Regions from separate parts of the Bittarella massiliensis (ex Durand et al. 2017) genome, predicted to be linked through region 1. Evidence: riboswitches for the same ligand, from Rfam matches in the RefSeq annotation. Region 1 holds a riboswitch; each other region holds the start of a gene.

Region 1 (3,208 bases):
AGGCATTGTGGCGGGAATAGGTGAAGAGCTCCTTGAGCAGCGCGGCCTTGGGGCCGTCGCCGCAGGCGGCGATGAGCTCGTCCAAATCTGCCTCGCTCAGGGCGCCGTCGCAGGTGGCGTTGAGCCCCACCATGTGGGTGGGCAGCTTTTCAAAGCAGATGCGGGCGGCGGTGGGGTCTTTAAAGATGTTTGCCTCGGCATAGGGGCTCTGGTTGCCCATCTCAATGCCGCCGCCCATGATGTAGAAGCGGGAGATGAGGCCCGGCAGATTGGGATAGCGCATCAGGGCCTTGGCCACGTTGGTCAGGGGGCCGACGGCAAAGAGGAGCAGCTCGCCCCCCGCCCGCACCGCCTCGCGGTAGATGACGTCGCAGGCCTCGTCCTCATCCAGGGGCCGGCGGCCCTCCGGCAGGAGGATGCTGGCGATACCGGTGCTGCCGTGGACCGGGCTCACATAGTCGTCGCCCCGGTCGTATTTCTTAAAAAAGGGCTCTTTGGCCCCCGCCGCCACCTGGGCGCCGATGGCCAGCACCTCGTTGAGGGCGCGGGCGTTGTAGAGGGTCTTCTTCAAGGGCATGTTGCCGTAGACCGCCGTGATGGCCCGGATGTCAAAATGGGGGCAGCTTTGGGCGAGAGCCAGGGCAAAGGCGTCGTCCACACCGGGGTCGCAGTCGATGAGCACGGGAATGCGCGTCACAGGGATCGCCTCCAAACAATTTAGTCTTGTCTCCATCATACCAGATGACAGCGGGCGGGCAAAGGACAAAAGACCTGTTGGAGGGAGAGAAAGCAGGCCCCCGCCATGCCGTCAACACACAACAGCACAATGCAAAAAACTTTCATTTGGAAGAGCGCCCCTTTTGAAAGCGGGTGTTGCGTTGCAGACCTTGGGCAAACCGGCGACCTGTCGCACAATCGTCAAAACCGGCCTGCGCCGCTCGCCGTAAAATACGGGGGGGGCGGTGGCACTCGTGGAGCAATTTACAACAATGGAAGTTTATGTTATAATGGCCCAAATTGAATAGTCAATTTGTTTGGGGTATGGTTTGAAAGGCAATCTGCCGAGTAGATGAAAAGGGAAACCGGTTGGAATCCGGTGCAATCGCCATTACTGTATTTGACAAAACGGGAACGACATTTGCCATTGGGATGCTCACCACAGGTGAAAATGCAAACTGAGAAGGCGTCGTTTCGGAAGCAAACTCTGCTTCGGTCATAAGTCAGGAGACCTGCCATACCCCCGTCGGATCGATCCTCCCGGGCGAGGGAATATTGCCGAGTATTGTTTTGCGGTAGCATGCCGTCTCCAAGGAATTTGACTGTTCTATGGGGCGCGTTTGCCTGTAAAAGATATTTGTGTGCTTTCCCCTGACGGGGAGAGCACTTTTTTATTTTTGCAGGGGGTGAAGGACAGAGCAGGACACAGAAAAGGGGAAACAGGTATGCCGAGGATGGTCCTTTTGGGAACGGCCCCCTCAAAAGCAGGAGGGCTGTCTTCCAAAGGATCCTGATCCAAGGGAAAACAACAAAGGAGTTTAGAAGAAATGAAAAAAGTGGCACAGCGAATTTGGGCGTGTGCACTGGCGTTCCTCATCGCCCTCTCCTCGACGGGGGTCACCGTCTGGGCAGAAGGCGCGCCGTCGAGCGAGCCGGCTGTTGTCGACGACGTCTATCAAATCGGCACTGCGGCAGAGCTCACCTGGTTTGCAAACCAGGTCAATGGCGGCAACACGGGGATCAACGCCGTCCTCACTCAATCCATTGACTTAAACAGTCAGGCCTGGACGCCAATTGGAAACGATTACGACCACGAGTACTCCGGGACCTTTGACGGCCAAAACGAAACGATCAGCAACCTATCCATCAACGCCACAACAGGATACCAGGGACTGTTCGGCAATGTGGGAAAAACAGGCACAGTCAAAAACCTCACTGTTGGGGGGACTGTCTCTGTCAAAGCCAACGGCAACTATGTGGCTGGCCTTGTCGGCTTTAATAAGGGGACGATCGACAACTGCACCACCAATGTGAATGTGACCCGCGATTCCACATCTACAAGCGCATACACCGGCGGGATCACAGGTCAGAACAACGGCACCATTATTCGCTGCTACAATGGCGGAGCGGTTAAAGGGGTGATAGCCGGCGGCATTGCAGGCTATCAGTCAGAGGCAACCAGCAGTATTTCTGGCTGCTACAACGCCGGCGCGATCAGCTGCCCCCAGGGCAACCTGGCTTCTGGGACCGGCGGGATCGTCGGAAAGACCAACAAGACCGGCTACGTGTACAACTGTATCAATGCCGGAGTGATCGAATCGGAAAGCACCCTAGCCGCCAACTCCTATGTGGGCGGAATTGTCGGCAGAACCACCAAGAATACCGCAACACCCACTGCAGCATTTTTTAACAACTTGAACTGTGGAGAACTAAAGTCTGCGGGCAGTGTCACCGCTCCCATTGCGGGGAGCCTTCTGGACGGCAACTTCGCCGCAGGAAATGTCTTTTTGGCCGACGCGACAGACGAGGCCACCGGCGCCTATGCGGAGGAGCAGCTAAAAAGCTCTGCGGTCGTCGACAAACTCAATCGCAACGAGGGGAGCTCCTTCGTTCCAACAATCGACGAGTCTATCCAGTACGTGGCCGTCGCAAACGGCTATCCCACACTGAAGTGGCTGGCTGGCAGCGCACCGGTGGTGCCTGTGCCCGTCACGGCCGTCTCGCTCGCCGGCTCTCCCAAGGCGGGAGAAAAGCTCACCGCCAAGGCCACCGGTACGGATGGGACCGCAGCCACCAAGGTGACCTACCAGTGGCAGTCCTCCTCGGACAACGGGGGGAGCTTCACCGACATTGCGGGGGCAACCGACCCCACCTTCACCATTCCAGAAGACGGGAGCTATCTCGGCGCCCTCCTGCGGGTGCAGGTGTCGGGGGAAGAGGGCTCCTCTGCCACCTCCCAGGCAATAGGGCCGGTGGAAAAGTCTGATGCGCAGAAGTTGGCGGAAGACAAAGAGGCCCTGACCCTGAATGTCACCGGCGCCATCAAAGAGGCGCAGACCCTCGTGTTGCCCACTGCCGGCGGCAATGGGAGCGCCATCACCTGGCAGAGCGATACCCCCTCTGTCATCACCGACGCCGGCGTGGTCAAGATCCCCGACAGCGGCATCGCCAACGTCAAGTTGACCGCCCACCTCACCCTTGGCGGGGTGAG
Region 2 (3,208 bases), on a different contig from region 1:
GTTCTGCACCGGGCGGAGATAGCCCACCACCCGGCTCCACACCTCGGTGGCGGCGCCGCAGTCGGGGCAGCTGTACACCTCGCCGCTGATGTAGCCGTGCTCGGGGCAGACCGAGAAGGTGGGGGTCAGAGAGAGGTAGGGCAGCTTGTAGTTGGTAAAGGCCTTTTGCAGCAGGGCCTTGGCCACCTCGATGTCCCGGATCTGCTCGCCCAGGTAGAGGTGGAGCACCGTGCCGCCGGTGTACATGCACTGCAGGTCGTCCTGCAGGTCGAGGGTCTCGAAGATGTCGTCGGTGTAGCCCACCGGCAGCTGGGTGGAGTTGGTGTAGTAGGGCACCTCCTCCCCGGCGGTGAGGATGTCGGGGTAGCGGTCCCGGTCGAGCTGGGCCAGGCGGTAGCTGGTCCCCTCGGCGGGGGTGGCCTCCAGGTTGTAGACATGGCCGGTCTCCTCCTGGAAGCGGGTGATGACCTCCCGCATGTGGCCCAGCACCCGCAGGGCGAACTGCTGCCCCTCAGGGGCGGTGATCTCGCAGCCCAGGAAGTTGCGGCAGGCCTCGTTCATCCCCACCAGGCCGATGGTGTTGAAGTGGTTGAACCAGTAGGAGCCGGTGCGGGCCTTGACCTCTTTGAGGTAGTGGGCCGAGTAGGGGTACATCCCATTTTCGGTCTGCTTTTCAATGGTCTTGCGCTTGATTTCCAGGCTGTTCTTGGCCAGTTCCAGCAGCCCGTCCAGCCGCCGCATCAGGTCCTCCTCGTCCTGGGCCAGGTAGCACAGCCGGGGCAGATTGAGGGTGACCACCCCGATGGAGCCGGTCATGGGGTTGGAGCCGAAGAGGCCACCGCCTCGCTTGCGCAGCTCGCTGGTGTCAAGCCGCAGCCGGCAGCACATGGAGAGGGCGTCCTCGGGGGAGAGGTCGGAGTTGATGTAGTTGGAGAAGTAGGGGATGCCGTACTTGCAGGTGATCTCCATGAATTTGTCCACCACCGGGCTCTGCCAGTCAAACTCCTTGGTGACGTTGATGGTGGGGATGGGGAAGGTGAAGACCCGGCCGTGGCGGTCCCCCTCCATCATCACGTCGCAGAAGGCGGTGTTGAGCAGGTCCATCTCGGCCTGAAAGTCGCCGTAGCAGGCGTCCATGGGCTGGCCGCCGATGACCACGCACTCGTCCTTGAGGGTGGAGGGGACCACGATGTCGAAGGTCAGGTTGGAGAAGGGGCACTGAAAGCCCACCCGGGTGGGGACGTTGAGGTTGAAGATGAACTCCTGCAGCGCCTGTTTCACCGCGGCGTAGTCCATGTGGTCGTAGCGGATGAAGGGGGCGCAGTAGGTGTCAAAGGAGGACCAGGCCTGGGCGCCGGCCGACTCGCCCTGGGTGGTGAAGGTGGAGTTGACGATCTGCCCCAAAAAGGAGCGCAGGTGCTTGGCCGGGCCGCTCTCCACCTTGCCGGGCACCCCGCCAAAGCCCTGCATCAGCAGCTGGCGCAGGTCCCACCCGGCGCAGTAGGGGCCGAAAAAGCCCAGGTCGTGCAGGTGCAGGTCCCCCGAGGTGTGGGCGCGGCGGATCTCCTCGGGATAGATCTCGTGGAGCCAGTACTGCTTGGTAAAGGCCTCGCGGATGTAGTTGTTCATCCCGTTGATGGACTTTTGGGTGTTGGCGTTCTCCTGGATCTTCCAGTCCATGTCGTCCAGGTACTGGGAGAACATGTCGATGGTGGCGCCGATGAGGGCGTTGGCCTCCCGGGCGCCCTGGCGCTTCTCCCGGTAGAGGATGTAGGCCTTGGCGGTGCGGGCGTGGCGGTTTTCGATGAGGACCTTTTCCACCATGTCCTGCACCTCCTCCACGTCCAGCACGCCGGTGCGGGACGAGGCCATCTCCACCACCTGGCGGGAGAGCTCCTCCGCCCGATGCCAGTCGTCTCCCCCCACGGCGGCGGCCGCCTTGAAGATGGCCCAGGTGATCTTCTCCGGATCAAAGGGGACAATGTCCCCGCTGCGCTTGCGAATCGATTCGATCATCGTATTGTGTCCTCCCATCAAAGTGGTTTCAGAAAACCGCTGGAGACGCCCAGAGCGCTGAAAAGCCCCTGCCGGCCAAAGGCAGGCAGGGGCGCGACAAAAGTCACTCACCAGAGCCCGTTTGACGCCATACACCGTGGCAGCGCGCGCACAGCGGGCAGGTATTCCGGCTCGGATTCCACGCGCGCCCCGCCTTCCCAGCTCCCGGGGGAACCAGTGGCAGTTGGGGCGTGCTCTCTCCTTACGGCGGCGGGACCGCGCGGGCTTTTCACCCGTCTTCCCTGTTGCCGCCCGGCCCGATGACAGGCCGGGCACCCGCGTGCTTTCGTTTCCATATCTAGTTTTGATTCTGAAACAGATTGATCAAATCATACTACATCTTGTGCACCCAGTCAACCGTCATTTCGCCGATATTGCGGTGAAAGAGTGCCACAACAGGCGCGTTTTGAGAGGGGGTCCGAAGCGCCGAGGCGCATGGAGAAGCCCTTGGCGGGGTTTGGGCAGAGCGTCGGGGGGAAGGCCCATTTCACCCCGCCCCAACCAGGGGCGGACGCGTCCCTCCCACAGGGGCGCCGGGTGGACCTTCCACCCGGCGGCAAAGGGACAACGGGCGCAGAGGTCGGGCGGGCCGTTAGATGACAGGAGAGGCCGCTGCCCGCTGCCGGGAAGCAAGCCCTCCTTCCCGGCGGCGACAGGAGACCGGACCGCAGCCGATCCCGCTCCCCTCTCCGGGGCGAAAGGTTCCCTACTTCAGACACCACCCTGACTTCTTACCCCGGGGGCGGGCGGTATGGAGGTCCTCCCGGCGAAAAAGGGGGCAATCGTCCCCCTTCTCCCAAGCTCTTTCCGCCGCCCTGGCCCTCTTGACAGAGACGTCCGCCGCCCCCTGCCGGGAAGCAATCCCCCCTTCCTGGCGGCAACAGGAGACCGGGCCGCAGCCGACCCCGCTCTCCGGGGCGAGAGGGCACTCTACTCCAGACGCCGCTCCCCTCCCTCGCTCCGTGGGCGGGCAGGGCGGAGGTTCTCCCGCGCCGAGCGAAAGAGGCCGCCCATCACCTGGCCCATCAGGCGGCGGGTGTCCTCGTCCACATTTTTGAGGGACTGCAGCACCGCCCCGGCGCTGTGCAGCCAGTCGCCGGAGAGCTCGCCCACCGTCTTGGCCTGGGTGCCGGCCAGAAGCTGGTAGAGGGTG
Region 3 (3,208 bases), on a different contig from region 1:
TCCCCCTCTTTCTCCCCTCTAAAATAGCACCTTTTCCGCCCGCGCACAACGCCCTTTTTCCCACAGCTGCCCCCCGCCCTGTCGAAGGGGCGGGAAAGGGGAATTTTTTTGCAATTTCTCGCCCGGGGCTTGACGTTTGGGGGCAAGCCGTACTATAATAGTAAAGCACTTACAGGTGCAGGCGTAGTTTAGTGGTAAAACATCAGCTTCCCAAGCTGAGGTTGTGGGTTCGATTCCCATCGCCTGCTCCACCAGTCTGAGCCTGGGCGCATTCGCGCTCGGGCTCATTTTTTTATTTTGCCGTTTCTCGCAGGTGTGCGGCGGGCATCTTTTCACGGTATAGACCCCGACGGCAACGCCCGGCGCGATTTGCGCCGGTTTTTTTCTTTTTCCCCTGTGCAGGCCCCCGCCTCTCTGCCCCCGCAGGGGAATCGGCGCGGCGAGCGGCTTTACCCCCGCCAAAACGCGGCGCAGTCCCGCTTGTCCTCTACGTTGAAGCGGATGATCTCTTCCAGCAGCGCAAAGTCCACCGCCTGCCCCCAGGGGATGCGGATGAGCTCCTTGCTGTGGCGGTACCCCGCCCGTTCGATCGCGCCGGAGAAGCGGAGGATCCCGGCCCTCTCCGGGGCCACCGCCAGATGGGCCTTTGCGGCGCTAAAGCCGATGATAAAGGTGCCGTGGTCGGTGAACATCGGCTGGTTCCAGGCAATTTTAGGGGTCAAATCGGGAAACTTCTCCCCCACCCAGCGCAGGACCTCACCGAGGACCGCCCGCTGCCACACCGTCTCGAGCCCCTCCAAATAGGCTGTGAATGGGGTCAAACGCGCCCCCTCCTTTCCCTCCCCCTTATTTTTCACAGCCGCCCCGCCGTTATCCAGCCGGCGGCAAGATGGCCCGTCCAGCCGGGAACAAAACTTTCCAGGCGCGCATCTCCGGCAAAGTCCCCCTTCAAATTGACTTGCGGGCCAGGGCCGTGGTATAGTGGTCTCATCAAAAACAGAATGGTTCGTTGTGGTCGCCCCTCGGGGGCGAGCAAGAGGGAACACGGTGAAAATCCGTGACAGTCGCCGCTACTGTGAGGATGGCGAAATCCAACGGCAGCTTCGCTGCCGCCACTGGGCATCTGGGCCTGGGAAGGCGGGTTGGAGAGTAGGGAGACATCCGAGTCAGGAGACCTGCCGCAACAGGGTGTATGAGTAGTTCCGGCCGAGGACAAAAGTGCCAAAACAGGCTGGGCCGCCCTGCGCCCGCCCTTTTTGCACGAAAGGCCGTCGGACGACGGTCTTTTTTTGTCGTCCTCCCCCGGCTGCCATCCCCGCGACCATCGAGAGGAAGAGAAGAAAATGGGAAACATCTCTGTAAAAAAGCGGGCGACAGCGGCGCTGCTGGCGCTCTGCCTCTGCGCCTCCGGCAGCCTGCCCGCCCTGGCGGCAGAGCCGTCGACAGAACTGGGCTGGCCCCAGTTTTTAGGGACCGACGGGCTCAAAGGCGTCTCCGACGCCAAAACCCCCACCACCGCCGGCGAGATCGAACGCAAGTGGGAGAAGCAAGTCGGCGACTCCACCTCCTGGACCGACTCGTCGGGCACCCCGGTCATCCTGGGGAACTACGTCTACAATTACAGTTTCCAGCGCCTGCGCAAGTACGAGCTGGACAGCGGCAAAGAGGTGGCCAGCGCCCCGGTCTTCGGCGCGGCCCACAACCAGTACACCATGATCCTGGGCGCGGGGGACGGCAAAATCTTCGTCCCCTGCGAGATCAACAACCTGGATGCCGACGCCACCGGGGTGCAGAAAAACTTCCTGCGCGTCTTTGACGCCGAGACCCTCGAGCAGCTCTACGTCACCCAGGAGCTGCCGGGTTCGGCCATGCAGAGCCCGGTCATCTGCCACGACGGGCGGGTGTTCACCGGCTCCTACCGCACCGGCGGGGTCTACGCCTGCTTTGACACCGCCGACGAAAATCCCGCCAGCACCACCGAGGTCAAGGCCGCAAACTGGACCGTCGCCTCCCCCTCCGACGCCGGCTTCAACACAAACGGCGTGGCCTTTGCCGGGGACTACGCCGTCTTCACCGACGCCAACTATACCGGCTCCAGCACCGTCTGGTCGGTCAACTACAAGACCGGCGCGGTGGCCGACACCTTCTCGCTGCCCAGCGGCTACAACGCCCGCTCCACCCCCTTTTACTATGAAAAGGATGGCCGCGTCTACCTCTCCTCCGGCCACCCCACGGCGGGGGCGGCGGTGCGCAGCTACAAACTGCGCGCCGACGGCAAGTTGGACCAGGCCAGCCTGCGGGAGTGGACGGCCGGCATCTCGGGGGGCGACACCCAGTCCTCCCCGGTCATCTACAACGACCGGCTCTACCTGGCCGGCCAGGGGTTTGGCGCGCAGATGCCGGTCTTTGTCGTCGACGTCAACACCATGACCACCCTCTACCAGACCGGCACCGTCAACAGCGCCGGCTCCGCCGCCCTGACCACCGCCTACGCCAGCGCCGAAAACGGCAACCAGGTCTATCTCTACTTTGTGGCCAACGAGAATTCCGACAACCTCTTCATCTTAAAAGACAGGGAGGGCCAGACCGCTCCCCAGGTCGAGGTGGTCCCGGGCATCGGCCGCCGCCAGTACTGCACCCAGAGCATCGCCATCGCCCCCAACGGCTCGCTGGTCTGGTACAACGACGCCAGCTACCTCTACTGCTACGGCAACAAGGGGGACACCGCCATCACCGCCGCCGATGTGCAGCGCCAGATCGAGCGGCTGCCCGACGCCGACTCCTACCGCTATATCAACCTGGCGGAGGCCCGGCGGGTGGAGAGCCGCTACCGCGCCCTCTCTGCCGCCGAACAGGCCAAGGTGACAAACCACGGCAAGTTGGAGGAGATCTTGGCCCTCTCCACCGCCGACCCCATCGCCCGCATCAACCAGGGCATCGCCTCTCTCGACCTCTCGTCCCTCACCCTGCAAGACGCGGACAAGGTGAGCGCCCTGCTCTCGGCCTACGAGGCCCTCTCCGCCCAGGAGCGCTCACAGATTACCGGCGCCGACACCCTGCAAAAGGCGGCGGCCGCCATCGAGACCCTGCGCCAGGAGGCGATCGTCCAGAAGCTGGACGAGGACATCGCCGCCCTGCCCGCCCTTTCCGCCCTCACCTCCGGCGACCGCGCCGCGGTGGACAGCCTGCAATCGCGCTATGAGGCCCT
Region 4 (3,208 bases), on a different contig from region 1:
CTGGCGGCGGGGGACCTGCCCTCGGCCTGCCGGCGGCTGCTGGTGATCGCCAGCGAGGACGTGGGTCTGGCCTACCCCCAGTGCGTGGCCATCGTCAAGGCCTGCGTCGACAGCGCCCTGCAACTGGGGCTGCCCGAGGGGCGCATCCCCCTGGCCCAGGCCGCCATCCTCATGGCCACCGCCCCCAAATCCAATTCGGCCAACCTGGCCATCGCCGCCGCCATGGCCGACGTGGAGGCGGGCCGCTACTCCGACGTGCCCGCCTCCATCAAAGACGCCCACTACGGCGGGGCGGCCAAGATGGGCCGCGGGCTCAGCTACCGCCTGCCCCACGACTACCCCGACCACTATGTGGCCCAGCAGTACCTGCCCGACAGCCTGCGCGGCCGGGTCTACTACCAGTACGGCCCCAACAAGACCGAGCAGGCCGCCAAGGCCTACTGGGACGGGATCAAGGCCCGCCACAAGGAGGGGGAGAAGTAGCCCCTTTCCAGCAAAAAAGCCGCCCCTGCCGCAACGCGCGGTGGAGGCGGCTTTTGGCTGCCGAAAAACGGGGTCATTCCTGGGGATCTTCGCCCTTTTGACGGGCCTCTTCCTCGGCCTTGAGGCGGGCTTTCTCCTCGGCGTCCCGGCGGCGGGCCTCCTCCTTCTCGGCCTTGAGGGCGGCCACCGCGGCGTTGGCCTCTTCCGAACCGGCGATCATCACCTTGCCGTCGATGTAGACGATCTCGCCCTCCTCGACCTGGCTGTACCCCTCGTAGTCAAAGTCATCGGGCTCCTCCCGCTCCTCCTCGGGGAGGATGTCCAGGTCGTCGTAGGTGATGGCGGCCTGCCGGCGGCGTGCCTCCCGCTCCTGCTGGGCCCGCTCGGCCTTCTCCTCCTTGCGCTCCCGGTGGGTCTGGATGGAGTACCAGACCATGGCCACAAAGAAGAGCAGCAGCAGCACGCTGAAGGCCAGGAAGATCCACTGCCAACTGCCCCACTGGGCCAGCGGGGTGCGCACCAAAAAGAGGACGCAGGAGATCAAAATGAAGAGGATGGCTATTGCAACAAAAATTCCCATGGGGGAGATCGCTCCTTTTTCGTTTCAAGTCGGCGCCCCTTGTTCGCCGGGATCGATATTTTTTATCATACCATGAAACCGGCCGCAAAACAAGGAAGGCCGTCGATTTTGCGGGGAGGCCGCCCCCTGCCGAAAGGGGGAAAAATCGCTCGGTCAGGCATTGACAATTCCAAAAAATGCCTGTACCATAGGGGTGTCGGTACAGCCTTTTGGCTGTGGAGGCGGCGGGCAAAAGCCCTGCCGCCGGACGGGGAATGCGGTGCAAATCCGCAACAGTTCACTCTACTGTGAGAGGGGACGAACCCCGCAACCACTGGCGCGCGTTCTGGGCGCGCGCTGGGAAGGGCGGGGGGAGGAGTGGCGGCCAACAGGCCGCCCGCAGCCTCAAGTCAGGATATCTGCCGGCAATGTATACGTATAGTTTTTTTGTTCGATGAAACAATTTGTGTTTGTTGCACAAAAAAGCTGGCTTGCCAATGGCAAACCAGCTCCTATTTGATGAAGAAAACGACACAGTTTTTCAGAACGAAAAACTATACCCTTCTTTCGGTGAGGAAAAGATGGTACAGCAATGCGCGGGGTGAATATTGGCTCCGGCTATTTGTGTACGCTCTTTGGGGCCCGCCGAGTTTCGGCGGGCCCTTTCCTTTTTCCCCCGAAGGGAACAAAAAAAGGAGAGAGACAATGACAAAACGACTGACAAGCTTGGTCCTGGCGCTCTGTCTGGCGCTGGGCGCCCTGCTGACCCCGGCCTATGCCGCGGCCGGCGCCCCTCGGGGCGGCGCCGGGATCAGCACCACCCTGCGGGTCGAGGGGTACGGCTTTACGGCGGTTGAGCCGACGGCCATCACCCTGCCCGACACCTACAAGTCCCTGCCCGAATATGGCCTCACGGCCTGGGCGGACAAGGACCCCGGTTTTTACACCCCCCTGCATGTATTGGCGCAGTACTGCGTGGACAACGGCCTGGACCCGGCGGACGTTATCGACGCCACTCCCGGCTTTTTGCAGGACTTTTTGGACACCAACGCCGACGCCCCGACCGATGTCTATTTCATGTACATGGTCAACGACGCCTATCCCGCAAAGGACGGCACCGGCTACCTCATCGACGGCTGCCCCCTGGCAAATGGCGACGAGGTCACCCTATACGACCTCTGGTACAGTGCATACGCCGGCAGCCTCTACACCTATTTTGCCGGTGACAGCCTGACGGCCAACACTGGCGAACCCGTCTCGGTCACCCTCATGGGCACCGCGGGGATGAACGCCGCGGCGGCGTCGCCGGTCAAGGGGGCAACCATCCTCGCCTCTAAAGACGGCGGGGCAGAGGCCGAGGTGGGCACCACCGACGAAAACGGCGTCGCCTCCCTCACCTTTGACGAGGCGGGCCGGTACACCCTCTCCGCTGTCCGCAAGAGCAGTTGGTACGACAGCAAGGGGAATCCGGCCATCGACATCAGCCGCCCCTATGCCGAGCTGACGGTCACTGAGGTGACCTACACCGACGCCGAGGCGGTGGCCAAGGCCAAAGGCGAGCTGGATCTGGGCGACCTCTCGGCGGTGAAGGGCGATTTGACCCTGCCCACCGCCGGCAGCGCCGGGACCAGCATCGCCTGGCAGAGCGACAATCAAGCGGTCCTCGGCGACAACGGCAAGCTCACCCGCCCCACTGACGGGGTGGATGTGACCCTCACCCTCACCGCCACCATCTCCCGCGGCACGGCAAGCGACACCAAGGTCTTTTCGGTCACCGTCAAGGCCGTCACCGCCGACGAGGTGCGCGCCGAGATCCAGGCCGCGGTGGACGGGGTGAGCCTCTCTGCGACCAACGGTCTCTATGTGCGGGAGACCGATTGGGACAGCGATTACAACGACGTGCCGGTGGACAATGTCGAGACCACCTGGCAGTTGCAGATGGACCGCACCGACATTTCAGTCGAGGTGGTCTCCAGCGGCAACGCCAACATCTCCGCTGCGGCGGGCGATGAAAACGGGAAGGTCACCTTCACCGACGAAAAGGTGCAGGGAGAGGTCACCTTCCGCTTCTCCAAGGCGAGTGTCCCCGGCGTCTTTTGCGAAAAGACCGTTCTGGTCACCGTGCCGGCGCACACAAAGACCACCCAGGAGCAGATCGACGGCGCC

What was found. A riboswitch is a leader RNA that binds a small molecule or an ion and turns the genes downstream of it on or off. The one in region 1 is predicted to bind cobalamin.
Region 2: linked by a shared signal. The riboswitch ahead of GT748_RS09085 (ribonucleoside triphosphate reductase) and the one ahead of GT748_RS01025 (immunoglobulin-like domain-containing protein) in region 1 are both predicted to bind cobalamin.
Region 3: linked by a shared signal. The riboswitch ahead of GT748_RS05575 (hypothetical protein) and the one ahead of GT748_RS01025 (immunoglobulin-like domain-containing protein) in region 1 are both predicted to bind cobalamin.
Region 4: linked by a shared signal. The riboswitch ahead of GT748_RS10690 (immunoglobulin-like domain-containing protein) and the one ahead of GT748_RS01025 (immunoglobulin-like domain-containing protein) in region 1 are both predicted to bind cobalamin.

Annotation. Positions count from the first base shown of each region.
Region 1 covers NZ_WWVY01000001.1:218,340-221,547, reverse strand. The annotation lists gene GT748_RS01030 (nucleoside hydrolase) at 1-697, opposite strand, end outside; cobalamin riboswitch at 1,026-1,251, shown strand; gene GT748_RS01025 (immunoglobulin-like domain-containing protein) at 1,545-3,208, shown strand, end outside.
Region 2 covers NZ_WWVY01000007.1:67,811-71,018, forward strand. The annotation lists gene GT748_RS09085 (ribonucleoside triphosphate reductase) at 1-2,016, opposite strand, end outside; cobalamin riboswitch at 2,156-2,347, opposite strand; gene GT748_RS09090 (Mbeg1-like protein) at 2,986-3,208, opposite strand, start outside.
Region 3 covers NZ_WWVY01000003.1:350,801-354,008, forward strand. The annotation lists tRNA gene GT748_RS05565 (tRNA-Gly) at 178-251, shown strand; gene GT748_RS05570 (iron chaperone) at 450-821, opposite strand; cobalamin riboswitch at 996-1,197, shown strand; gene GT748_RS05575 (hypothetical protein) at 1,344-3,208, shown strand, end outside.
Region 4 covers NZ_WWVY01000009.1:81,505-84,712, forward strand. The annotation lists gene GT748_RS10680 (replication-associated recombination protein A) at 1-483, shown strand, start outside; gene GT748_RS10685 (MFS transporter) at 557-1,063, opposite strand; cobalamin riboswitch at 1,244-1,483, shown strand; gene GT748_RS10690 (immunoglobulin-like domain-containing protein) at 1,748-3,208, shown strand, end outside.